DNA from 3 places in the Metabacillus sediminilitoris genome. Region 1 is predicted to be linked to each of the others. Evidence: riboswitches for the same ligand, from Rfam matches in the RefSeq annotation. Region 1 holds a riboswitch; each other region holds the start of a gene.
The links. Region 1 has a riboswitch for thiamine pyrophosphate ahead of GMB29_RS15240 (acetylornithine deacetylase). Riboswitches for the same ligand answer to the same signal wherever they lie in the genome.
Positions count from the first base shown of each region.

Region 2: it holds a riboswitch for thiamine pyrophosphate, as region 1 does, so the genes downstream of both, GMB29_RS05030 (thiamine phosphate synthase) here and GMB29_RS15240 (acetylornithine deacetylase) in region 1, are expected to answer to the same signal.
Region 3: it holds a riboswitch for thiamine pyrophosphate, as region 1 does, so the genes downstream of both, GMB29_RS19050 (ABC transporter substrate-binding protein) here and GMB29_RS15240 (acetylornithine deacetylase) in region 1, are expected to answer to the same signal.

Region 1 is NZ_CP046266.1:3,201,905-3,220,409, forward strand. It holds gene GMB29_RS15185 (branched-chain amino acid transporter BcaP) at 250-1,635, shown strand; gene GMB29_RS15190 (ammonium transporter) at 1,679-3,001, opposite strand; gene GMB29_RS15195 (P-II family nitrogen regulator) at 3,003-3,365, opposite strand; gene proB (glutamate 5-kinase) at 3,562-4,689, opposite strand; gene proC (pyrroline-5-carboxylate reductase) at 4,743-5,603, opposite strand; gene GMB29_RS15210 (GNAT family N-acetyltransferase) at 5,982-6,773, shown strand; gene GMB29_RS15215 (SurA N-terminal domain-containing protein) at 7,053-7,805, shown strand; gene GMB29_RS15220 (ABC transporter substrate-binding protein) at 8,166-9,188, opposite strand; gene GMB29_RS15225 (ABC transporter permease) at 9,185-9,937, opposite strand; gene GMB29_RS15230 (ABC transporter ATP-binding protein) at 9,934-10,698, opposite strand; gene tenA (thiaminase II) at 10,691-11,365, opposite strand; gene GMB29_RS15240 (acetylornithine deacetylase) at 11,385-12,662, opposite strand; TPP riboswitch at 12,788-12,889, opposite strand; gene GMB29_RS15245 (bile acid:sodium symporter family protein) at 12,992-13,975, opposite strand; gene GMB29_RS15250 (2-hydroxyacid dehydrogenase) at 14,426-15,400, opposite strand; gene GMB29_RS15255 (hypothetical protein) at 15,691-16,533, shown strand; gene GMB29_RS15260 (VanW family protein) at 16,562-17,467, shown strand; gene GMB29_RS15265 (YitT family protein) at 17,808-18,505, shown strand, end outside.
Region 2 is NZ_CP046266.1:986,411-990,873, forward strand. It holds gene mgtE (magnesium transporter) at 1-382, shown strand, start outside; gene GMB29_RS05025 (monovalent cation:proton antiporter family protein) at 506-2,353, shown strand; TPP riboswitch at 2,598-2,707, shown strand; gene GMB29_RS05030 (thiamine phosphate synthase) at 3,026-3,619, shown strand; gene thiO (glycine oxidase ThiO) at 3,631-4,463, shown strand, end outside.
Region 3 is NZ_CP046266.1:3,967,247-3,971,709, forward strand. It holds gene GMB29_RS19030 (YycC family protein) at 1-8, shown strand, start outside; gene GMB29_RS19035 (ABC transporter ATP-binding protein) at 131-862, opposite strand; gene GMB29_RS19040 (ABC transporter permease) at 864-1,625, opposite strand; gene GMB29_RS19045 (thiamine-binding protein) at 1,625-1,915, opposite strand; gene GMB29_RS19050 (ABC transporter substrate-binding protein) at 1,929-2,924, opposite strand; TPP riboswitch at 3,019-3,128, opposite strand; gene GMB29_RS19055 (helix-turn-helix domain-containing protein) at 3,365-3,583, shown strand; gene GMB29_RS19060 (hypothetical protein) at 3,755-3,925, shown strand; gene spo0A (sporulation transcription factor Spo0A) at 4,261-4,463, opposite strand, start outside.

The sequences.
Region 1 (18,505 bases):
CAACAGGATGGTTTTAAGAATAGAATCCTTGCTATTCTTTTGATCTTTTTTCATCTTCTTTCTCCCATTAGCTTATCTATTCGTTTTATTGTGTTCTCCTAATAGACATTCTTATTTTGAATGCTCCTATTATTGTTTGTTAATACTACAACCTAACACTCTCCCTTTAATAAATATAGTTGACATTCAGAAAATTCGACAATATACTACAATTTGCACATTGATTAACATCTATGTCTTGGAGGATTTATGAGCTCACTATTTAGAAAAAAATCGATTAACCAACTAATCCAGCAAAGTAATCAAAAAACACTTAAGCGGTCACTTAGCGCCCTGGATTTAACTTTACTAGGCGTTGGAGCTATTATCGGAACTGGTATTTTTGTTTTAACGGGAGTTGTTGCAGCAGAATCTGCAGGTCCAGCCCTCATTATTTCATTTATATTGTCTGGTATTGCATGTGGACTTGCTGCTTTTTGTTATGCTGAATTCGCTTCATCTGTCCCTGTTTCCGGGAGTGTATATACATACTCATATGCAACACTTGGTGAAATTTTTGCCTTCTTAATAGGGTGGGATTTAATGCTGGAATATTTACTAGCAACCTCTGCTGTTGCTACTGGCTGGTCAGCTTATTTCCAAGCACTTCTTGCAGGATTTGGCATTCATCTACCAGCACTTCTTACCTCTGCTCCAGGATCTGGCACAGGTGGAATCGTCAATTTGCCAGCGATTATCATTATTTTCCTTATAACTGCTTTGTTATCACGAGGAATTAAGGAAAGTTCACGAGTCAACAATATTATGGTATTTATCAAACTAGCTGTCATTATCATTTTCATTGTGACAGGAGTATTTTATGTGAAGCCTGAAAATTGGACGCCTTTTGCTCCATTCGGATTTGAAGGAATTATTACAGGGGCTGCAACAGTTTTCTTTGCCTACCTTGGTTTTGATGCAGTCGCAACAGCTGCCGAGGAAGTGAAACGACCTCAACGGGATGTTCCGATAGGCATTATCTCGTCATTAGCAATTTGTACAATCTTATACATTGCTGTGTCATTTATTTTAACCGGTATGGTTCCATACACTCAACTTAATGTCGCTGATCCAGTAGCCTTTGCCCTGCAATTTGTTGGACAAAACTCACTTGCTGGAATTATTTCTGTCGGGGCAATTACAGGAATTACGACTGTTCTCCTTGTCATTATGTATGCACAAGTTAGGGTTTCTTTCGCAATGAGCCGTGATGGACTATTACCAAAAAAACTTTCTAACATCCATCCCACATTTAAAACGCCCTTTCAAAATACTTGGATGACAGGCTTCATCGCTGCAATAATCGCTGGCTTTATCGATTTAACGACACTAGCGAATCTTGTCAACATCGGAACATTAGCAGCCTTTACAGCGGTTTCCCTTGCAGTGATCGTGCTTAGAAAAAGCCACCCGCATTTAAAAAGAGCATTTAAAGTACCTTTCGTTCCGATACTGCCGGCGATTAGTGCTTTATTATGTATTTATTTAATGACAAGTTTACCTTTAATCACATGGATAGCCTTTGTTATTTGGATTGGTATTGGATTAATTATCTATTTCGGTTACGCTAAACATCATAGTAATTTGGGTAAATAATAAAAGGAGCTTGTTCATAACAAGCTCCTTTTATTTTGGATATTTATTCGTGTAAACTATTCATACCAATTACCTGCTTTTGTTCCGTACGGGCTACTGTAATGCCAGTTGATTCTTCGAAATTGTACAGACTTGTCGGAAAATCTGTAAACCGTTCTAATTCATTGTAAGCAGGAATACCATGATATGACATATCTAGGCCCTCTTCTTCTTCCTCTTCAGTAGCACGTAAACCAACGGTTGCGTCTGCTACTTTTGCAATGAATGTACCACCTATTAATCCCCAAACAGCGACAACTAGCGCTCCTAAAAGTTGAACACCTAATAATGAAAACTGACCAGTAGTGAAAAGACCTGCAGTTGTATCAAATAATCCTACAGCAATCGTACCAAATATTCCATTAAAACCATGTACTGCGACAGCTCCAACCGGGTCATCAATTTTCATGTTATCAATTAGTAATGTTGCATAGATCACAATCACTCCACTTACCCCGCCAATGATGATCGCACTCCATTGATCAACAAATGCACAACCAGCTGTAATTGCTACTAAACCTGATAGAACACCATTAATCGTCATACTTGGGTCTGCTTTTCCAAACTTATTCATCGTCATCAGAAGTGTGACTGTTCCGCCACTCGCACCAGCCAGCATCGTGTTGATAGCGATCGAGGCTAATGAAGCATTTGAGGCATCTAGCGTACTTCCACTATTAAACGCGAACCATCCAAACCATAAGATGAATGCACCACATGATGCTAAAGGAATATTACTTGGCGCAAACACATTTACACTTCCATCTGAATTGAATCTTCCCTTCCTTGAACCTAAAATCTTAGCCATCGCTAATGCTGCAAACCCGCCAACTGCATGAATAGCTGCTGAACCAGCAAAATCCTTCATACCCAGCTTAGCTAACCACCCATCACCATTCCAAATCCAATGTCCTGATAGTGGATAAATAATTAATGTGATAAGTGCAGCTGTTATAATATATGCTTTAAAATTCATTCGTTCCGCAACAGCTCCTGAAATAATGGAGACACACGCTATTGCAAAACCCATCTGAAAGAGAACGAACGCTTCGCTTGGAAGTTCTATTCCTAATGAAATGTTTTCTGGATTTCCAAAAAGGCTAGTCCCAATAAACCCAAAAGCATCCTGGCCGAACATAATGCCAAATCCGAATAACCAAAAAGCTAATGCACCGATTGTTAAATCGACAAATATCTTCATTGTCACGTTGACAGCATTTTTTGTTCTAACTAGTCCAGCTTCTAATAGACTAAAGCCGCCTTCCATAAATAAAACCATTGCGGCAGCGATAACGATCCATACTGTATTTAAATGAATTAATTCCATCTTATCTTCCCTCACTTATGGTAACATCATCGATTGTTACATCCGGTTCACCTGTTCGAATGTTGTACGCTTCAAGGATTGGATATACATATATTTTTCCATCTCCATCTTCACCTGTTTGAGCACATGTGATGATGGTTTTTATTGTTCGATCAACCATATGATCTGATAAAACAATTTCAAGTTTAATTTTAGGATGCAGGGTTACATGATAATTTTTCCCGCGATAAACACCCTTTGTATCCTTTTGCTTCCCTCTTCCAACAACTTGAGAAACCGTAAATCCTGTAATGCCAATATTTTTCAACTCTTTAATTGTCTCTGTAATTTTCTGCGGTCTAATAATTGCTTCAATTTTTTTCATGTCATCACCTACTTTGTGTTAGATTTCCTAACATGGTATGATAAAGATTATAACATTAATAGAGTATGAGTCAATAGTTTTTAATAAAGCAATTTTCTAAATTAATAGGTTTATTTCTGGAAACCACAAAAAAGACCCAAACCAACAAACATTTCATCACATTGGTTTGGGTCTTAAAATATCATATTGTGTGGTTTTATATTCCAACAGGTAAGGACAGTTCAAGTTCACAAACAAAGTCATCACAATCGACAACAACTAAGTCTTCAACTTCCTTATCCAGTTCCCTTACTTTCTCTAAATCTTCATGTGAATAATTAACAACGCCTAAGCCGATTCTTTCTCCTGCAACATCAATAATTTGTATAACGGCACCTTTAGGAAATTGTCCTTTTACTTCAATAATATCCGAAGAATAAATACTAGAATTATGATCGGCAATAGACTTTCTAACATGTTGATTAATAACCAGTTCACCTTCAGGACCTGAATGAAACGCAATCCACTGCTTTTTTTGATTTAAATTTTTCGTCTCATTTGTGATGTCAAAATATGTCCCTCTTGCTATACCGTTTACAGCATCTACTAAAATATTAGCTATGCTGGCTTTTCCTAAAAAGGTTGTAATTCCTGATGCCATGGCAATTTTCACAGCATCGATTTTAGATTTCATTCCTCCAGTTCCAACAACACTCCCTGAACCACCTGCACCTTGTTCAATTTCAGGAGTAATCACATCCACTTTTTCAAGTAATTTCGCTGCTTTGTTTTTGCGAGGATCTGAATCATATAATCCATCAATGTCTGATAAAATAATTAATTGATCTGCTTCAATTAATCCTGCGACTTTTGCAGAAAGTGTATCATTATCACCAAACTTTAATCGATCAACTGTAACAGTATCATTTTCATTCACAATTGGGATAATACCACGTTCTAATAGGACATTTAATGTATTACGAACATTGTGATAGCGGATTTCATCAGAGAAGTCATTGCGCGTTATTAATATTTGCGAGGCAACATATCCGTGTGATAAAAAAATCTCTGAATAAGCTTCAATTAATAATCCTTGACCGATAGAGGCTGCTGCTTGCTTTTCAGGTAAAGAGGTTGGACGGTTAAGACAACCAAGTTTTCGATAACCTGCTGCTACAGCACCAGAGGATACAAAAACAATTTCATGACCTTCATCCTTTAGCATAGCGATTTCATCAGCTAGCTTCTCTAGTTTTCTCCGGCTTATTTCCCCGTGTCTGCTTGTTAATGAACTGCTTCCTACTTTTATTACAACCCGTTTTTTCTCGTTTTCAAGGGCTGTCATACTATCACTCCTGAATCATTATTATCTTATCAATACACTACATTTTATATGAATCAGCTTATTTGTTTAGAAGAACCAACTAATAAGCTTTCTTGGATTTGATCACTAATTTCTTTAGATCGCTTTGTTGCATGCTCAACAGCCTTGGAGATAGCAATTCCCCCACCGTGTACCTCAAGCGCATTTAGCCCAGCAGCAGTTGTGCCATTAGGTGATGTCACTTTTTCTCTTAAAACCGTTGGGGTTTTATCCTGATCTTGAATCATTTTTGCTGCTCCAACAATTGTTTGGGCAATAATTTGTCTCGTTGTTTCAGCATCTAAGCCGGCATGAACACCTTCCTGCTCCATATGCTCCATTAAATAATAAAAATACGCTGGTCCACTGCCCGCAAGTCCTGTAAAAATATCCATATTTTTTTCTTCAATTTCATAGACCTTGCCAATACATTTAAACAATTCTTTTGTTAATTTTATATTTTTATTGGCTGTTTCTTGGCCTGGGGATATCGCTGTAGCCGATTCTCCAATTGTACTGGAAGTATTCGGCATCACTCTGACTATTTGTTGGCCATAATGAAGGTTCTGTTCAAGGTATGATGTTGTAATTCCTGCTAAGACAGACATTATAAGTTGATGTGGCTTGATACGATCCCTTATGTGATCAAGTGCTCCATCGACATCTTTTGGCTTCATCGCTAATATAAAAACATCGATTTGATCTAATTTTAATTCCTTCTGGTTAACGCCGTTAATACCATATGTTTTTTCAAGTGCACCTAATCGCTTGTGATTAGAACGATTTGTCACAAAGATTTGATTTGCCTTCATTTTCTCCGACTTAACCAAACCAGAAATCATTGCTTCTGCCATAGAACCTGCACCTAAAAATGCAATTGTTTTATCGTGTAGCATCTCATCTCTCCAATATCGTTCGTATTTTTGTTCGTATTTCTTTTAACAATTCAATACTAACACGATCATTTTCATAATCAAGGTTCTAAAGTTAAGTTGTGAGTATATCTTCCAATTAGTGAGTTAAAGCGGTCTCATTGACAGTTATTTCTTTCTAAAAGCGCCTCACCCCGTAAAAACGCCTCTCAGCCGTTATTTTAAAGAAATATGGTTTCCAATTTTTATGTATTCTACAAATATTTATCATTCATGCGTGTCCTTGTATTGCACTTTTTCAAATCGTTTGTATAATGACGGTAATACGCTTAACGAGGCATACCGGGTCTTTACGAGCCGTTATCCCCGCTAGTTCGTTTTCATCTTAGGGAGGGAAAAGAATTGTTTAGAAAATGTGATGAAAGAGATCATTTACAGCTCATTGAGTTTTTATTAGAAGAACGAGCAATGAATCTTTTTATTATTGGGGACATTGAAAATTTTGGTTATAATTCAGACTTTCAAGATATTTATGTCCAATTTGACACTAATGGTGAAATAGAGGGTGTGTTACTGCGCTATCAGCATTCCTATATTCCTTATGCTAAAACAAAGATTGATATAAAAAATTTCATTAAGGTGATCACAGAGGACCCTGACCTCGTTATGGTTTCAGGAAAAGAGGAGCTTGTCAGCCAGATTGGAGAGCATATACCCTTTCAAAAAGTAAAAAAGACTTTTTTTGCTGAATTAAAGAACAATTCTATAAGAAATGAAGTCGAACATAACTATCTTGTAAAGAAAGCTTCTTTAAAGGATGTCGAGAGAATGTTTGAGCTTCAGGTACAAATCGAAGAATTTGATTTTGGTCCTGAAGCTAAGCAAAGCTACATACGAACAATTGAGACGAATACCGGTCGTTCATTTTACATTGAAAATCATGAAGGAAAAGTGATTTCACTCGCCTCTACAACAGCAGAAAATACATATTCAGGAATGGTTGTCGGCGTTTGTTCACATCCTGATGTACGCCAAAAGGGACTCGCTTCTATTGTCATGAGTGAATTATGCCTTGAGCTTCTTTCAGAAGGAAAATCACTTTGTTTGTTTTATGACAACCCGAGGGCTGGTCGAATATATAAGCGACTTGGTTTTAAGGATATCGGCAAATGGAGTATGGCTTACCCTAATTAGGAAGTCCGATTCTCATTTTAACAGGCTACAAACCCTTTGAGATTCAAAGAATATTAACTGTATCTAAAGATCCGTCGATGGGCAACAAAACCACAGATATGTGATGGTCTGTTCGTAATAAGTCTCGTTAACAATAAGTAGGGACAAAAAAACTAAACTGATTAAAGTCTCTCAATTTAATTAGTTAATCCCTTTCATTTTACGTGTAACTGTTATACAATTCCAACTATGCATGTCTTGATAAATAGTATTTTTCCTAATAGCGAAAGGAGAACGACAATGAAAAAATACTTGTTAACATTATTAATCGGTTTATTAGCTTTATCACTTGCTGCATGTAATAACGATGAGGACAAAGCAAAAACTGATGAAGCATCTGATACCAAACAGAAAGAAGAACAAGCTGCAGTAGATCCTGAAGAAATGCAAAAAAAGCTTGAAAAGCAAAAAGTAAAGGATGATCAGGTTGTTGCAGTTGTCAATGGCCAGGAACTAAAAGGAGCCGAATATAATAACGCTTTAAGTATTTCACAAATGCAGTTTCAACTAATGGGACAAGACCCTACTACAGATGAAATAGCAAAGCAAATTAAAGATTATACCCTTGAAGGGCTTGTTGGACAAACATTGCTCATGCAAGAGATCGATAAAAAAGGCTATAAAGCAACCGATGAAGAGATTAACAAAGAACTAGACGGCTTAAAAGCTCAATATGAAAATGAAGAAGAATTTGAAAAAGCATTGAAGGAAAATAACCTTACATTTGATAATCTTAAAAAACAAATCTCTGACACTGTTAAATATAGCAAATATGTAAAAAATGATTTAAAGGTTGAAGAAGTAAAAGAAGAAGAGATTAAAGAATATTATGATTCAATGGCAAGTAACGAAACAGAATCAAAAGAAAAACAGAAATTTGAAGACGTAAAAGAAGAGCTTAAACTGCAGCTTGAACAACAAAAAACTCAAGAAAAGCTCAATCCTAAAATAGAGGAACTTCGTGAAGCTGCAAAGGTTGAATTGAAAATCTAATTAGAGCATGAGCTCAAGCTATTCGTAGGATCAGCTTTTAGGTATTGAATAAGCCACACTGTTTAGAAGGTTAAAAGATCTTCTGTACAGTGTGGCTTTATTTATTTTATTGCGTTTCATTCGGTAGCGTTCAACGTATTGATAAATTCAAACTTATTCCATTCTTACGCTGCTGCTTTTAAATAACAAAAGATCACTCTCATTTAATCTTTTTAATCCTTAACATTGTATGTGCATTCTTTTGAAATTCATATGCGACCTTTTCTTCTTCAAAGGAATGGTCGCTAGAAAAAAACTCTTACAAAATAAGAACAATTCACACGTCTTTTCTTATTTTATGTTTCAGAGAGGCTTCTTCAATTACTCTGTCATATTGACAAAAATATCATCAACAGTAGGCTCATTGTCAATTAATCCAGCATCCTTCATCCAGCCGATTGTCTGTTCCCATTGATCTTTACTTTGGCTGCCAAAGCCCTCTTCAGACTTCATTAATGGCAACAAAATATCAAGACTTTCCTCTTCTACCTCTTCTACTAATGGGAAGTTTGCTTCATCCTGATGTTTTAATAGAATATCTAATGCTTCTTTGGGATGTTCAGCAGTGAATTCATATCCCTTTGTTGCTGCACGCCAAAACGCTTGAATACTCACTTGTTCTTCATCCCATGTTTTATCACTTGTAACAGCAATTAATTCATTATAAGGAGGAATATCATATTCAGTTGGATTAAGATTACGTGTTTCATAACCTTCATGTTTCAATACTGGGACTTCATGGTTAATATATGCACCAATGACTGCATCGACTTTATCAGTAACGATTGAAGAATTCAGCTCAAAACCTACATCCACCATTTTAACTTGATCTGGATTACCGCCATCCGCCTTCACCATTGATCTGATAAGTGATTCATTTAATGGGATACCTGGATAACCAACTGTTTTTCCTTCTAAATCTTTAGGGGACTGAATATCACTGTCAGCTTTGAAAACCACTCGATTTAAAGGTGATCTTACAATCGCTCCGACTGACTTAATTTGCACATTTTGATTAGCGCGGGCAATAATGACATCTGGCTGATATGAAATTCCGAGGGTAACTTTCCCTGCTGCTGCTAAGTTAATTGGATCAGTTGGATTGGCAGGAAATTGAATATCAACTTGAATTCCTTCCTCTTCAAAATATCCTTTTTCTTGTGCAACATATAAATAACTATGGACAGCATTAGGATACCAATCAAGCATAATGCTGACATCTTTTAATTCCTTTGTTTCGCCATTTCCCTCTGCAGTCTTTTTAGATGCAGTGCTTTCACTGTTCGAACATGCTGTCATTAACGCAACTACTAAACTTACTACTACCAATAAAATCTTTTTCACTCTGTTCTCCTCCATTTAAGTACAATTTTTTCTAATGCTACAACAAGCAGAAATAAAAGAATGCCAACTGACGATAATATGACAATTGGCGCAAAGACACCTGCCCCATCAAACTGTGTCATCATTCTTCTGCTAAAGTAGCCTAATCCAGCTTGTGCGCCGATCCATTCGCCGATAGCTGCACCAATAACACTAAGCGTAACGGCTACCTTTAAACCAGAAAAGAAATGCGGGGCACTAGATGGTACTTGAAGTTTTAAGAATAAGTCCTTTTTGCTTGCCCCCATTGTTAACAATAGATCCCTGTATTCCTTACTAGTGGAACGAAGTCCATCATATGTGTTTACCGTTATCGGAAAAAACGTTATAAGAATTGTTACAACAACTTTGCTCCAGATCGAGTAGCCGAACCAAAGTACAAAAATAGGTGCTAATGCAATAATGGGAATCATTTGCGATGAAATAATGAGTGGATAAAATGCCCTTTCAATCGTTTTACTCACACTCATCCAAACAGCTAAAGCCACACCAAATACAATAGAAATGAAAAGACCAATTAAAATAATTAACAATGTAGCTGGTAGATGATCAGCAAATAAGGGTCCTTTTAACTCCCAAAGTTTCCGTCCGATATCTGTTGGTGCAGGTAAAATAAATCCTAAATTAACAATTTTTGTGCCAATCTCCCAAATTACTAGTAAACTAATTACCAATAAAATAGAAGCATAATAATTTTTTATCACACTCATACCTTCACCCTTGCTCGGAGTACGTCAACTAAATGATCTTTCAACTCAATGACTGCAGGCATATTTAAATCCTTTAACACTCTCGGCCGTTTAAGCGGAACCTCGAACTCTTCAAGTTTACTAGTTGGTGTTTCTGTAAAAATAAAGATGCGATCTGATAAAAACAATGCTTCATTCACATCATGTGTAATAAAAAGAATCGTTTCTTTTCGTTTTTGCCACTGTGCTAACAACCATTCCTGCATCGTTAATCTCGTGATAGCATCAAGTGCACTGAACGGCTCATCTAATAAAAGGATCTGTGATCCGCTTAAGATCGTCCGTAAAAATGATACCCTTTGTCTCATTCCGCCTGACAATGCACTTGGAAAACTATTTTCTACACCCTTCAAACCAAACTCATCAAGTAAGGCAAGAACCTGGCTATGGGCTTTTTGTTTATGAACCCCTTTTATTTCTAAAGGGAGTGCGGCATTTTCCACAATCGTGCGCCAAGGTAAAAGCAAGTCCTGTTGAGGCATATAACCTACCTGTCCAAGCCGATGTGACTTTTGTTGATTATGTAAAAAAATGATTCCATCGGCAGGCTGTTCCAGGCCTGTTATTAATTTAAACAAGGTACTTTTACCAGAGCCGCTATGTCCGATGATACTGACAAATTCACCCTCATTAATATGAAAATGAAAATTTTGTAAAATCGGAAGCTTTTCTTTTTCATAGGCAAATGAGACATTTTGAAACTGTAACGCTGGTTTATACATCTGTCGGCCACATCGCTTCATTGTAAGACATTTCCCAAAACATATACTCAAAGCGCGTTGTGTTTAGGAAAATTTCTTCCAATGTATCCAGCTCAGATTCTGACTTTCCTACTGCTAATTCATCTAGTAGATCAATGCACCATAAGGCAAGTTTTCCAAAATCATCTGAAGCATACATTTTGATCCACTCACCATAAAACTCATGTTCATCTGCACCTTCTCGTTCATTTAATGCTTTTCCAATTTCCCAGTAACTCCACATACATGGAAGCAGGGATGAAACGAGTTCAGCAAGTGTGCCATTTTGACTGACATGTAACATATAATGAGTATAGGCTAGTGTTGTAGGTGAAGGCTTGGCAGCTTCAAGTTCGTTAAGAGAGATCCCAAAGCGATTTGCATATTGACGATGAAGTTCCATTTCTTCATTTATTGTGGCATCAAGAAGAGCAGCAAATTTCCCCATTGTCACAAGATCTTTAGCCTTTACTGCACCTATTGCAAATAGCTTTGCATAGTCAATTAAAAATAAATAATCTTGAATCATATAAAAACGAAATTTTTCTTTTTCTAACGTACCATCGCCGATCCCTTGTACGAACGGATGCACATGATTTTTTTGCCATAATGGGACAACCTTTTCAACTAAGCGCTGACTGAATTTCATGTTTTTCACTCCTTATTTGTTATAGACGTTTTGTATTGCACCAATTATAGATAAACATCAAAATGACTTTAGTATAAGAAACAAGCTGGCCGATCGATACTTGCTCATTTACTGCATGGGCATTTTGTAAGTTTCCCGGGCCATATATGGCTGTCGGAATTCCAGCCTCACCAAGCCATCCGCCATCTGTTACAGATGGTGAAACATCGATTATGACCTCTTCTTGAATGACTTCTCGATGTGCAGATGCTAATTGCTTTACCCCCAACTCGTTTGGATCAACTTCAAGTGACGGAAAAATTTCCCCGCGGTCAACAATCATTGACTTACCTCCCCATTCAAATATAGGGGGATTTTTTCGAAGCCATGGATCAGCATTTGCGACATGACGTATGTGTTCTTCTATTTCCTCAATAATTTGTTCATGTGTTTCATTCGGATAATAGTGGACGGTAATCCATAGTCGGCACTCATCTGCGATAAATGCCGCATGTCTCCCACCCTCAATGACTGCTGGATTAATCGTATTTGTTCCTGGCAGGAAGCCTTGATAACTTTTCGTTACAGCCCAGTGACGTTCAAGTTCCTGTAACCCATTTATGATCACCATCATTTTCTCAATGGCACTTGCTCCAAATAATTTCCCGCCTGCATGAATCATTTGCCTTCTTGTTGCATCATGAAAGGTTTGGTCACTTTTCACTGTAATCCATCCAGTGATCACGCCACCTTGACCTTGAATATGTAAATCACTTGTATCAACAACGACCGCAAAATCTGCTTTATACCCTCGTTTACAGCACTCGAGAGTCCCTGCTTCACCTACTTCTTCTCCGATAACAGATTGAAAAAGCAAGCTGCCTGGCAAGTCAATTCCTGCTTCATGTAAAAGCTGAATAGCAAATAAGGCCCCGGCTAAACCACCTTTCATATCAGCTGCACCTCTGCCGATAACCGCTCCATTTTTTACAATTGGAATAAAAGGATCAACATCCCAGTTTTCATCCTTACCTACTTCGGCAACATCAATATGTCCGTTAATGATTAAACTTTTATAGGCATGCTCTTCTTTTCCATTCAGAACACCGACAACATTCGGATCATTCGGGTACACATCCCACATATCAATAATGAAACCCTTTTCTTGTAAAAAATTCGCAATAAAGGTTTGAGCTTCCTTCGTATTGCGGGCTGGCGGGGCCGGTGTTTTAAATTCAATCAGCTTTTTAAGTAAATCAATCAACTCATCTTTGCGACTATCTATTTGCTCAACTAATTCTGATAATTCGATTGTCATCGAAACACCTCCTTGTATTTTTAAGTACAAAAAAACCACTTCTTTATCGAAAGAAGTGGTTTGAACGCTCAATATTTGTGCAAAACATTGTAAAAACATACAAATTGATTCTATGTTTTTAAACGTATATTCAAACACCTCTTCCCTACGCTAGTATTATCTAGATCAGGTAATAAGGGTCAAGACAAAGGTCTCTCTCAGCTTTAACAGCTCCCCTAGTGGTGAATAACTATTAAATTATGAATCTTTTAGCAAGTGATTACACTATTTTTATCACATTATCTTATTTTTGGCAATAAGTTATATTCATTTCGATTCCCTGCATTCAGTTATGATGATACACGCACATTATCTGGAAGTTGTTTTTTCGTATGAACAGATCGATCTTCAAATCTTTTAAATAATGAGCCAAAAATGGAGGCTAACATTTGTTGAAACAACATCCCTATAATAACAGGAAGTGCAACGGCAGCTGGAAAATATTGAACAACAATAACAGCGCCAGCACTTATATTCCTCATGCCGCCTGTAAATAGCATAACCGCTCTCGTTTCTCGATCTTGCTTTAACCATTTACTAATCATCCAGATTAATACATAACATACACATGCTAAAACAAACACAGTTATCGCAATTAAGAAAAGCTTACCATTAAAATCAACAACATACGGGGCAACAACTGCACCATTGATCATGACAACAGTAGCAAGGCCTAATTTTGAAAAAGGCGATAACATTTTTCCTGCTTTTACACTTTTGCCTTTTGATAAATGGTTTACTAGCATTCCTATTAACGATGGCAATACAACCATAAAAAGCAATCCATTCATAATTGAAAATGTGTCCATCTCAACATTCTGACCGACTAGAAGTGATAGAGTTTGCGGTACAAGGAATGGTGATAAAACTGTATCAATTAAAATAATCGATAAAGCGAGCGCCATGTTCCCTTTGTAAATTGACACCCAAATGACACTTGTGACACCAGTTGGAATTACAGCCCCTAACACTAACCCAGTCACTATTAAATGATCATCCATAAAAATGAGCTGTCCCGTTATCCATGCGATAACAGGCATAATAACATGCAAGAGAAGGAGAATAATGAATAAGGGAAGCGGACTTTTGGCAACTCCTTTAAATGATGAAAAATTAGAACCAAGACTCCCTGAAAACGTCATAAGTGCAAAAATCCAAGGAATTAAAAATGAGAGGCTTAATAGATGTTCTGAAAATATGATTCCTATTATCACGCTAGCTGGTGTAATAAACGGCATGAATTTTTCAAGCTGCCGATTTAATTTTTGAAGCATTATGCATTCTCCTAACTAATTATGAACAATGTGTAGATTTATTGTATCAAATTTGGATTGCATTAAGTGAGTTTTGAAATCACATTGTTTTATTCGATCAATTCCAACTATGATAAAAATATCCATCCTTAAGATAAAACCTGTGAATTTAAAAAGATACTCTACTTCATCTCTTTACGAGGAAACCAACGAAGACATGTCGTATGCTAATATCCCTTTTTATGCCCTTCGTTCCATATTGCTACAGCGATATGATGATGAGAAATTAACAATTTTTCACGTTATCAATTTAGTTATACTTCTCCTTATGAACTATTACCTTTACTAAATTTTAACATAGTTCATGCTCTTTTTTGAAAAAACAAATAAAAAAAAGCCTGTATAAGAAATACTTTTCTCTACAAGCACAGTTAATGAAAATTCTCTTTTATACTTTAAAGTTGCTACTTATTAAGCTATTACCCCTGATTTAATCTGGTTTGGAGGAGTTTCTCCCCGTAATCCAACAACAAGGTTTTCAGCTGCTAACATCGCCATTTTTAAACGGGTTTCATACGTTGCCGAGCCAATATGCGGCAGGGTGACTACATTCTCCAAAGTAAGGAGTGGATTATCTTTTTTAATCGGTTCCTCAACAAAGACATCAAGACCAGCCGCATAAATTTCTCCTGTTTTTAACGCATGATATAGTGCCTCTTCATCAACCGTTTTCCCTCTTGAGCCATTGATGAATATAGCAGTCTTCTTCATAAGCTCAAACTCCCTTTTCCCGATCAACTTTTCGGTTTGTGGCGTAAGCGGTGTCATTAAACAGACAAAATCAGATTGCCGAAGCAAATCCTCTAGTGAACAATATGTCGCACCATACTTTTGTTCTGCTTCATTATTTCTGGAGCGGTTATGATATAAAATGTTCATATCAAATCCAAAATGAGCTCTTTTGGCAATATCTGAGCCAATTCCACCCATACCGATAATTCCTAACACCTTATGATGCACATCAAGGCCAAACCACTTTTCCTCATTCTTTGATCCCCATTGTCCTGCTTTAACCAATTGATCTAACTCAGGCATCCTTCTCGCTGTAGACAAGATCAATCCCATGATTGTATCAGCAACTGTATCATTTAAAACATCTGGCGTGTTCGTGGCCATTATCCCTCGCTTAGATAACTCTGTTAGATCTAAATTATCATGACCAACAGAAGCATTACAAACAATTTTCAATTGTGGTGCTCTATCAAGAAAATCCTTATTTACTTGTAATCCTGAACCTAATATACCTTGAGCATCCTTCAACTCTTGGAAAAATTCAGGATAGTTTAGTGAATCAAGTTGCTCAAAATAAACGACATTACACGTATTTTGAAGATATTCCAATACACTTTGATCCACTTTCTTATAGACGATTATTTTTGGTTTCATACTTGATTCCTCTCTTCCAATAAAATAGGGCGGTCTCTTCCGCTAAAATAGCTTTTTAAAAAAGTGGTATTCATCTGAACAGTATGTATAGCTATGTAAGATACCCTCACTATTACTCTAGCATTATTTCCCAAAAAGTCGAGACTTGATTATCTGTATTAAGACGAAATAAATCATGAATACCAATGATGATATTTTAGCATTATTTCCAATTTTTATAAGAAATTTTTTTAGAACGTTCAATGCAAACTATATGTATTCAAACTTAGCTAACGGAGATGACATTCATTGTGAAAAAAGTTTTTTGCGTACTTTTAGTGGCGTTTTTTGCTTTCAGCGGAAATACATATGCTACATCAAAGAAATCGAATCCACTACCTATTAGTTTTCAAATTGATGTTCAAAATTGGAATGAGGTAAACAAAACACTTCCAAAGTACTCAAAATTTACTGTTATTGATGTGGAAAGCGGTAAAAGCTTTGATGTGCAGCGACGTGCTGGAAACCGACATGCAGATGTCCAACCTCTTACAAAAAAAGACACAAAAATTATGAAGCAAATATATGATGGAAGCTGGAGCTGGCGACGCAAAGCTGTGTTAATTTTAACCCAAGATCGTCTAATCCCTGCCTCGATGCATGGGATGCCACATGGTGCAGGTGCACTAAAAAACGACTTTCCCGGTCATTTTTGTATTCACTTTTCTGGAAGTACGACACATCGAACAGGTAAATCTGATTTATCACATCATGTGATGATCCTAAAAGCCGCAGGAAAAATCGATGAATATATAAATGCACTGCCACCATCTCAATTGCTAAATGTATTTTTCGTCAGCATTAAAAATGATGATATAGGCTTAGCGAAAAAAATGGCGATTAGCAATCAAAAAAATTTGAAAAAAGAGCTTGTAAAAATGGATAATATTGAAGCCATACAGTGGTCCATGCCTCCAATAAACGAAAACAAAACGACTGAATTATCAACCACAATACCCGTTGATGTCAGTATTTTTATTAAAGATGCAGGACCTATTCGTACCAAATTGACGTTTACATTAATTAGAACCTCTTTCCTTTCTCCTTGGAAGGTGAATATGGACCCTTTACTTTCTACCATAAGCAATTCTTAAATTATTAGAGGTGAAAAAATTGAAAATAATGCTGACATTATTATTATTTGCTCTTCAAACAAGTACGATTGGAGAAAACATGACATTTACTCATAAAGGAGAGGAAATAAAAACCGTGCAACGTTCTGAGTTATCTCTGCCTCCTTTCGAAGAATCAATGATTGATCAAAATAAGTACCTCCAACTTGTCGAAGGGCTAGAAGCTGACATGCATGAAGAGCCGATCAATGCAACACTTGATGAATATGGAAATTTAGTTAGTGAGAAAATGGGACATAAACTAAATCGGAAAAAACTTAAAGAGTCGGTTTATTCCTCTTTCTTTGCAAAGCGTTCTGCACGTATTGAAATTCCGCTTGAAACGATTTATCCAAGAGTTGATACCGAATTATTAGCAAGTATTAGAACGAAGAAAATTAGTCACTATATTACCTATTTCAACAGTCGAAATAAGGAAAGAACGCATAATATCAACTTAGCTTCTGAAGCAATCAATAATCATGTTGTCTTCCCGGGAGAAACATTTTCATTCAATCAAGTTGTCGGAAAGCGAACGGTTGATAAAGGCTATTTACCTGCTCCAGTTATCGTAAGGGGGGAATTAACTGAAGGTGTTGGAGGTGGAATCTGCCAAGTATCCTCCACCCTTTTTAATGCGGTTGATCTTGCCGGTGTAAAAATACTTGAACGTTATTCACATAGCAGAAGAGTTCCGTATGTTCCGCCAAATCGAGATGCTACGGTAAGCTGGTATGGCCCCGACTTTACTTTCTCAAACAAATATACTCAGCCATTACTTATTCGTTCGAAAGTGATTGGCGGTCAATTAGTTGTTGTCATTTATTCGTCAGATACTCTCGACATTAAAAAACGTGAAGTCCCAAGTGCACCAGAAAAATTGCCTAAAGAAGTAAATGCCAAGAAAAATGACTAATCTTATTCATGCCACTTATGAGATCGTGAATATTCTATTTACATTTGATGAGTGGCGTAAGGTTATCCCTACTCAATAATATTTATTTGAAATCAACTTGATTATTGTCTAAACTTTATAGAGTAGAAGAAGGTTACAGATTAGGCTTCATTTTGTATTAGGTATTTTCTTAATAGTCCATAATTGTGGATAAAATCAATCATGTGTTCCGATCATTCCTCGATTGTATTCAAAAAACTTATATACTTGTATGTTGCATGTTCCATTCACTTAAAATAACCCACTAGTTCCTTCTAATACATAAATCAATCCGAAATACATTTGCAGAAAGGTGTTTTACATGGGAAAACAGCATAAAAGTGAAAGTAAAAGTCATTTAATCTTCCGTTATATTTTAATGATGGTTGGCGCAACCATGGCAGCAGCAGCCATTGAATTATTTTTAGTTCCAAATTCAATTATTGACGGCGGGATCATCGGGATTTCGCTATTAATCAACTATTTAACAGATATTAGTTTTGGGATCCTCGTTTTTATTATTAACATCCCTTTTCTTTATGCAGGATATAAAAATATTGGAAAGACCTTTTTTATATCTTCTCTGTTTAGTATTATTTTACTTGCCATTATTGAACCGAATTTACATCATTTCGAACCATTTACAACAGAGCCGTTATTAGCCACTGTATTTGGAGGATTGCTGTTAGGCGCAGGTGTCGGCATTGTCATTCGTAATGGCGGAGCATTAGATGGAACTGAAATTTTAGGGATTTTACTTTCAAAAAAAATTCCTTTCTCGGTCGGCGAATTTGTGATGTTTTTTAACATTTTTGTCTTTGGGTGGGCAGGATTTGTTTTAGGATGGGAACAAGCAATGTATTCAATCCTAACTTACTATATTGCATCAAAAACAATTGACGCAACAATCCAAGGTCTTGATGAAACAAAGGCAGCAATCATCGTATCAGATGAATACGAAGATCTTTCGGATGCCATCACACACCGACTAGGCCGCGGAGTAACGAAGCTCTATGGAAA
Region 2 (4,463 bases), 2.2 Mb from region 1:
GGCAGGTAATACTGGTACCCAGGCATTAGCTGTAGCTGTTAGAAGAATTGCAGTCGGTGATTTAGAAGATCAAAGTACGATTAAAATGATTGTAAGAGAAGCTGGAACCGGCCTCATTACAGGAACAATCTGCGGGGTAGTGGTTACATTGATTGTTTTTATTTGGCAGGAAGATATTTTTTTAGGATTATTAGTAGGCATATCCATTCTAGCCACATTAACGGTAGCAACTATTGCAGGTGCTTTTATCCCGCTCATTATGCATCGGTTAAAAGTTGACCCTGCTGTTGCTTCAGGCCCTTTTATTACAACTATTAATGACATTATAAGCATATTAATCTATTTTGGAATGGCTACTTTGTTTATGCAGTACTTGATTTAGGAAATTGCCAGGAAAATTTCATAGCTGTGATTTCGCCGGAATAGCATATGTTTTTTGAGATCGATGATATATCTTGAAATTCGCCGATAAGGCCATTTAGCTTTTCTTAAGAGGAGGGATTTGATGCATGGAGCATCTGTTACATCATTAGTTATTGTTATTCTCGCAGCCTTTATTACTCCGATTTTGTTACATCGTTTTAAAATGAATTTTATGCCTGTTGTTGTGGCTGAAATTATTGTCGGATTAATTATAGGGAAAAGCGGATTCGATATTGTATCACAGGATATGTGGCTTGAAACATTGTCAATGCTCGGCTTTATTTTCTTGATGTTTTTGAGTGGGCTTGAAATTGACTTTTCCGCTTTCGCGAAAGGAAAAAAGAAGGAAAAGCTTCCATCTGGAAAAGATGCTCCAAATACATTTGCTGTAGCATCGATCGTCTTTGCTGGTATTTTTGTCCTTTCCTTATTGCTTTCATATCTCTTTGTCCTGATTGGGTTAATAGACAACGCGTTTTTAATGACGCTTATTATCTCAACTATTTCTCTTGGGGTAGTGGTGCCGACTTTAAAAGAAGGTGGCATCATGAATTCAAATATCGGCCAGATTATTTTACTAGTCGCTGTCATTGCTGATTTGGTCACTATGATTTTGCTAGCAGTATTTGCATCAATTTACGGTGGAGGAGATAGTAATACATGGCTGTTATTAATTCTATTTGCTGCAGGTGTATTACTTTATTTCTTAGGAAAATCGTTTAAGCATCGCTCGTTTATTGAAACGATGTCAAAGGGAACAATTCAGATCGGTACTCGTGCTGTATTTACGCTTATTATTGTTTTGGTAGCCATCTCTGAAACAATCGGTGCTGAGAATATTCTTGGAGCATTTTTAGCAGGTGTTCTTGTCTCGTTATTATCACCAAATAAGGAAATGGTACAGAAGCTTGATTCGTTCGGTTATGGGTTTTTAATCCCGATTTTCTTTGTGATGGTTGGAGTAGACTTAGATATTTGGGCATTGTTTAAAGATCCGAAAATCTTTTTATTAATTCCTTTACTATTGATTGCACTTTTAATTTCTAAAATCATACCAATATTCTTCTTGAAACGCTGGTATGATCTCAAAACAACACTTGCATCAGGATTTCTCTTAACTTCAACACTTTCATTAGTGATTGCCGCCGCAACGGTTGGTGAACGTATGGAGATTATTACTCCTGAAATTTCGGGAGCTCTTATTTTAGTTGCAGTCATAACAAGTATTTTTACGCCGATTTTCTTTAAAAAGCTCTTCCCAAAACATAAAACAGAACAGGCGAAAATTAAGGTTGCATTTATTGGAGCAAATCAAACATCCTTACCTGTTACTAGAGAGCTAAACCCCGAATTATATGAAACAATTGTCTTTCATACACAGCAAGATAAAATCGATAAGCAAATCGCTGAATCTATGTTTGAAATAAAAGAAATCACTGATTTTGAAGTGGAAACATTAAAAGAACAACATGCATTTGATGTGGACCTCATCGTTGTGGCAACAGGTGATGAACAAAGAAATGCTGATATTGCTTTGTTTGCAAAAGAAGAGGAAGTGAATCGAATCATTGCAAGCGTTGCTTCCCCAGAATTAGATATGAAACTGAAAGAGCACGGTATTGATGTGTTTTCTACATTACTTTCTACAAAAACGATGCTTCGAGCACTCATTGAAGCTCCAGGTGTGATGAAGATCTTAACAAATCAGGAATCAATGCTGTATCAAATCAACTTAAGCAACGCGAAATATAACAACATTTTACTTCGAAATTTCCCGTTTACAGGCGATATTATTTTTGTGCGAATCTTCCGTGGAAAGGATTCCATAGTCCCGCATGGAGATACTGATCTGAAAGTTGGGGATCGTCTCATTGTGACAGGATCAAGAGAGTATGTGAAGGAGTTAAAACGTGAGCTTGAGCTTAGATAACAACTTTTACTCTTGAAAGTTATTAATCATTTGGTATGATAGAGATATGAGAAAAGCGGATGCGCCTTGTTCAGCCTCAGGCAAATAAGACGCGCATGAATAGAAGGCGTTCTTTGCCTTCAATTCATGAGTGGCTTATGATCTCGAGGCAGTCAATAACGCGACATCCTGTCGCATTGACTGCACTTGCACGTCCTGTGCTTCGGGGCTGCGGCGCAGGAGCTAGACAAAAAACTTAATAATGATTAACCGCTAGGGGAGCCCTATAGTATGGGCTGAGATTAAAGTGCTTCTTTAAGACCCTTATAACCTGATCTGGTTCATACCAGCGTAGGGAAGTGGATACGGCATATTTATAACTATGTGTATAAACCACTTTCTTATTTTGGAAAGTGGTTTTTTGTTTTTGGTTTAGACTTTCTTCTAAGAGATTGTTGCTTTTAGAACGAAAAAACTATTTAAGGTTGATTGGAGCAGATTACGAGACTCCTGCGGGTGCAGCGGGACAGGTGAGACTCATGCAGGCGTTTACGCCGAGGAGGCTCACCGCCCGCCCCACGGTCATCGTGCATCTCTCGCTGCAATCAACCACACTGCACTACTTGGTAAATACCAACAAAGTATGAGAAAACAGCCTTATTTTAAAAAAATCATTAAATCAAGGTGAGAAAAGTGGAAATTCATGTAATTACAGATGGAAAACAGACAGTGGAAGATGTGACTGCCCGTATTTTAATGATTCACAAACAAGCAGACTTTATCCACATTCGTGAAAAATCAAAACCTGTTTCTGAAATTCTGAAAATTGTCGCAATATTAATTGATGGCGGTGTGCCAAGACGTAAGCTTGTAATCAATGACCGACTTGATGTCGCATTACTTAATCAAATTCCTAATGTGCACTTACCAGGGCATAGCTTTCCAATCGAAAGAGTGAGGGAATTTGAACCTGCATTAAGGATTGGCCGCTCAGTTCATTCTCTTGAAGAGGCGATGGAATGTGAAAGAGCGGGAGCAGATTATGTATTGTTTGGTCATGTGTTCGCAACTGAGTCAAAAGCAGCTTTATTGCCACGCGGAGTAAAGCAATTAGCTGACATATGTCAACATATCCAAATTCCAGTGATTGCGATTGGCGGGATCGTTCCGGATACCATTCCAAAGTTAAAAGGCATAAAAGTGAGTGGAGTTGCTGTTATGTCATATGTTATTGGAAGTGAGCATCCTGCTCGTGCCATACAGAATATAAAAGCGAGTTTTGCCTAAGGAGGAATACCATGAACAAACAATATGAGGTAGGAATAATCGGCGGTGGCATCATTGGTCAATCAATTGCCTATCACTTAGCAAAAGAAGGTGTTTCTGTCCTAGTCTTAGAAAGTCATAAAATCGGCACAGGGGCAACAAGTGCTGCAGCTGGTATGCTTGGAGCGAATTCTGAGCTTGAAAAAAATGACGCTTTTTATCAATTTGCGAAAGAAAGTCAACGGCTATATCATAGCTTACAATATGAACTTTCAGAACGATCACAGATCAATATTGGGCTTGTTGATAAAGGGATGTATAAAATCGCCATGAATGATGATGAAGCTGATTCTTTAAAAGAAGCAGCAAGCTACTATAAGTCAGTAGAATGGCATGAAAAAGAGATGGTGCTTGAACATGAATCAACCCTTTCAACGAGTATTAAAGGGGCATTATACATAAAAGAGGATGGTCATGTCTCACCACTACATGTTTGTGCAGCATTTTCAAAGTCTGCTAGTTTACTAGGAGCAACAATTTTAGAAAATTCACCTGTACATGCTATTAAAAAAACGTCAAAGAATGGCTATACGTTATCAACTCCACGAGCTGATTTTAGTGTTAACAAAGTCGTGATAGCGAATGGCGTGTGGAGTGGACATTTCTTCAAGCAATTAGGTGTAAATGCAGGAATGAAGCCTGTAAAGGGAGAATGTCTTTCTGTTAAAAGCAGCGAAATAAGTTTAGAAAAAACGATCTTTTATGACCATTGTTATATCGTCCCGAAAGGGGATGGAAGAATCGTTATCGGCGCAACAATGGTTGAAGATGATTGGAGTACAGCACCGACAATTGGAGGAATCCA
Region 3 (4,463 bases), 760 kb from region 1:
AAGACTAATTGACAGTCTTTCTTTTTTTGTTTTCATATAAAAATAATCACAATTTATATTCGGTTCTTACTATTTAAATTCCTTTAGTTTAAAAAAAAGCGTAGATTTTTAATATACTACGCTTTAGGTGTCACACCTTTAATGTACGATAAATTTTTCTTCTCCACTCCAAGAATTCTTCAGTAAGAAAAAGTTCTTCATCTCGAGGTCTCTTAAACGGTATCACAAATTCACTCACAATCGATGCAGGTTTATTTGAAAGAATAACAATACGATCCGATAAAAATAAGGCTTCCTCAATATTATGTGTGATAAATAAAACTGTTTGACGATTGTTTTCCCACATTGATAATAGCCATTTCTGCATATCAAGACGGGTTAGTTCATCTAAAGCAGAAAATGGTTCATCGAGTAAAATAAGCGGCTGCGGACTTAACAACGCTCTAATAAATGAAACACGCTGCTTCATTCCGCCTGACAGTTCATGTGGATAAGCATGGACATATGAAGTTAAACCGGCTTTTTCTAGCATTTGCATAGCTTTTTCCTTATTCTTTTTGGCAGTTAACTCCTGACCAAGAAGAACATTTTGTAAAACCGTTCTCCAAGGAAGTAAAGAAGACGATTGCGGCATATAGCTAATTGAGCCTGTTCTCCCATTAATGATGTCATCTTCTAGTAAAATCGTTCCTTTTTCAGGTGTAAGAATTCCACCAATCAAAGAAAAGAGTGTGCTTTTCCCACTCCCGGAAGGTCCAAGTATCGATACAAATTCGCCGTCATTTACTTGCATATTAAGGTTCTTGATGACTTCAATTCCTGAAAATGTTTTTGAAATATCCTGCAAGGTTAATATGCTCATATCATTTAGCTCCTTTTAACTGCCATCTAATAAGTAAGCGTTCTAATAGCATAATGATTGCGAAGAATATGAGACTAAGAGCCATAATGGCAAATATTGCAACAAACACACGATCAGCTCGAAATGAAGAAGAAGCTAGTGTCATGTATACCCCAACCCCCTCTTTGGCTCCGAGCCATTCAGAAATAACCGCTCCCATAATGCTATATGTAGCAGAAATTTTAATTCCAGAAAAAATCGCTGGAAGTGCGTGTGGCAGTTCCAGCTTCCAAAACAATTGTTGACGACTGGCACCTGACATTTTCATGTAATGGATTAAATCAGAAGCTGTTTGTTTAAAGCCATCAAGTGCTGCAACAGTAACCGGAAAAAAGCAGACAAGTGTAATAACGATCATTTTCGGCAAAACACCGAAACCAAACCATATGACGAGAAGGGGTGCTAAAACAATTACCGGGACATTTTGTGATAGAATGAGCAATGGATAAACAGACTCTCTCACAAATGGAACCACATGTAGTAACACTGCCGTTAATAATCCTATACAAACTCCGATTGCAAAACCTGAAAATCCAAGCTTTGTTGTCGCGAGCAAGTGTCCCGAAAAGCTTTCCCAGCCTGTGATCATTTCTTTGATAATCTTAGATGGTGCTGGTAAAAGCCACTCAGGGACATTAGTCTTTTTAACAAGAATTTCCCAAAGAAAAAAGAAAAGAAGGAGAACAATAATCGGTCTCCATCCCTTCAAGTAGTTCGTTTTCATTAGCGGTATTTCTCCGTTAAATCATCCATTGCAATTCCAGTTGGCTGATATAAGATTTTCACTTGAGAGATTACATTTCGGCTTCCCATTTCGATCATGCGCTCATTCATTTTTGTAATAATAGTAAATAATTGAGGAAGCTCACCTTCCATTGTGGTTTCCAATGGATGTACCTCATATTTCACACCTGCTTCAGCAATGATTTTAATTGCTTCATCCACATATGGAATGACATCCTCACCATTTTTTGTTTTCGGGATAATTTGTATGCTGATTAATGCATTGGTCATTTTTAACTACTCCTTACTTTGGTAAATATTCGTTTGTAAATGCTTTCTCTGCATCTAGTTGTTTTTCTAATAATTTATTTTCGTACATCCAATTTGCATAGTTTTCCCAAACTTCCTGCTTTTGTTCCCCCCATCTCGGTGCATCATCTTGATAGCGAGAAGCTAACCATTCTTGACTTTTCTTTACTAATTCAGGATCTAAGTCTGGAGCAGCTTTGATTAAGATGTCCGCTGCCTGGTCTGGGTTTTCAATTGCATACTTATAACCTTTTGAAACAGCAGATAAAAATTTCTTTGCTTGTTCTGGATTTGTTTCAAGTTTCTCTTCATTCGTAGCTAGCACAGGTGTATAATAATCAAGATTTTCACTATAGTCAGTTAAATAAATCATATTAATTTTTTCACCGCGTAACTCAGCTTCAATACCTGTCCAACCATAATAAATCCATGCAAAATCAATATCGCGTTTTACTGCTGTAAAAAAGTCAGCATCTCCAATATTTACAATCGAAACATCTTCAACATTTGCATCTTCCTGATTCATCAATGATGAGATGACTGATTTCTCAACAGGTGCTCCCCATCCTCCATATGTTTTCCCTGCGAAATCCTTTGGAGATTTAATATTTTTTTCAGCTGGTGAAGCAAAACCTGATGTATTGTGTTGAATGACTGCTGCAATTGAAACAAGTGGTACTCCTTGCACACGAGCTTGAGTAATACTTTCTTGATAGCTTACACCATAGTCTGCTTTACCTGAAGCAACGAGCTGATCAGCGCCTGTTTCTCCTGGCATAATGATTTCAACATCTAAGCCTTCCTCTTTAAAATATCCTTTTTCTTGTGCAACATATAAACCTGTATGATTTGTATTTGCCGTCCAATCAAGCACAACTGTAATTTTCTCATTCTTCTTCGTATTCTGATCTTTTTTTGCTGTATCTTGTCCATTTGCACACCCTGCAAGGAGAAGACCAAGTGAACAAAGCAGCACGATCCATTTTTTCATGACATTTCCTCCTGTTGTCTATGTAATAACGTTTTTGAAAAAATAAAAAAACACCCGGAAAAAGAACCCGCGCGTACGCAACAAACATATTTAATCTATCATCGAATATGTTTCCTCCGCTGGTCTTAACCAGTTCAGGTTCAAAGGGTCAGCATCTTACAGATCCAATCTCAACCAGTCACACTGGTTCCCCTACAATTCTTAGCTATTTACTTTTTCTATAAGGTATTATAACAGATAGACAAGAATTTGCTATAGAAAAAAACTTAGGATGGAGAATGTTTCGAAGAATGAAATGAAAAATAAAATATCAAAAGTACGTCATGAACTTCCCGAGTCTATAACTTACTATATAAATAAAAAATAGAACGAAGCATTAGTGAGTAAGTATCAATACGATTGATTGTATGGTATGCTTAGATAAAAGCGAGGTGTTAATTTTGACTGCATATAAAGCTAAGAAAAGTAATCTTAAAGAACTTTTATCAAAAAGCAACACTGAGCTTGATGTTCTTGCGACTAATACGAATATTCCAATGGAACAACTTACAGCGTATCTTGATACTAAGGTCATGAGTTTGAATAATGCAATGAGTATATCAAAAGAATTAAACTGTACAATAGAAGATCTTTATGTATGGAAAGTTTCTGAGGAGTGATTAAGTTCACTCTTTTTTATTTTCCTTGAAACAGTGAGAAAATTCATTGTATTGTTACACCTCATATTTTCGACAAATTAAGATTGGAATAAAATCTTTCACTTACATAGATTGATTTTGATTTCTGACCTATCATTACCTCATAAATGATGAAGAAAAAGGGTGAAACAATTGAAACAATATATTTTCACTGTCAATGCTAACAAAGTGCAGCGTGAGCTTATTATTAATGCTAGAGGTATAACAGAGGCAGTCGAACAAGTCATGCATATTTTGAAATTTGATGGAGTGAAAGGTTCTATTCAAATGAAAAGTATTCAATTTAAAGGTATTAAATATTAGCTAACCTGTTCCATACATGCGTTTATATTCCTACTCTACTCAGTTAAGTAAGCCTTTCTTATCCTTCCCAACTTCTTAGCAAATACTGCTAATTAAACGTATCTATCACACCACTTTTTATAGTTGGTATCCTACTCACGAAAGACCTACTCAAAGAAAATGAGTTCCCAATTGTATTATGACGTTAACGAAAATAAAAACCTCCCTAATTCTTGGAATAGTCCAATAAAAAAGAAGGTTGTTTTTTAAATATCCATAGGTATTCTTTAACCGGTCAGTTAGTATGATATTTCAGGTTAAACTCTATTCCTTGAAACTGCATACTCCTATCCATTTCAAGAAGCTTTATGTTCCAAGCGTAATTTATCCGCAACCATCGCGATAAATTCTGAATTTGTTGGTTTCGCTTTTGTCATGCTTACCGTATATCCAAATAACGAAGAGATCGATTCGATATTTCCACGACTCCATGCTACTTCAATTGCATGGCGGATAGCACGTTCTACACGTGATGCTGTTGTATTGTATTTTTTTGCAA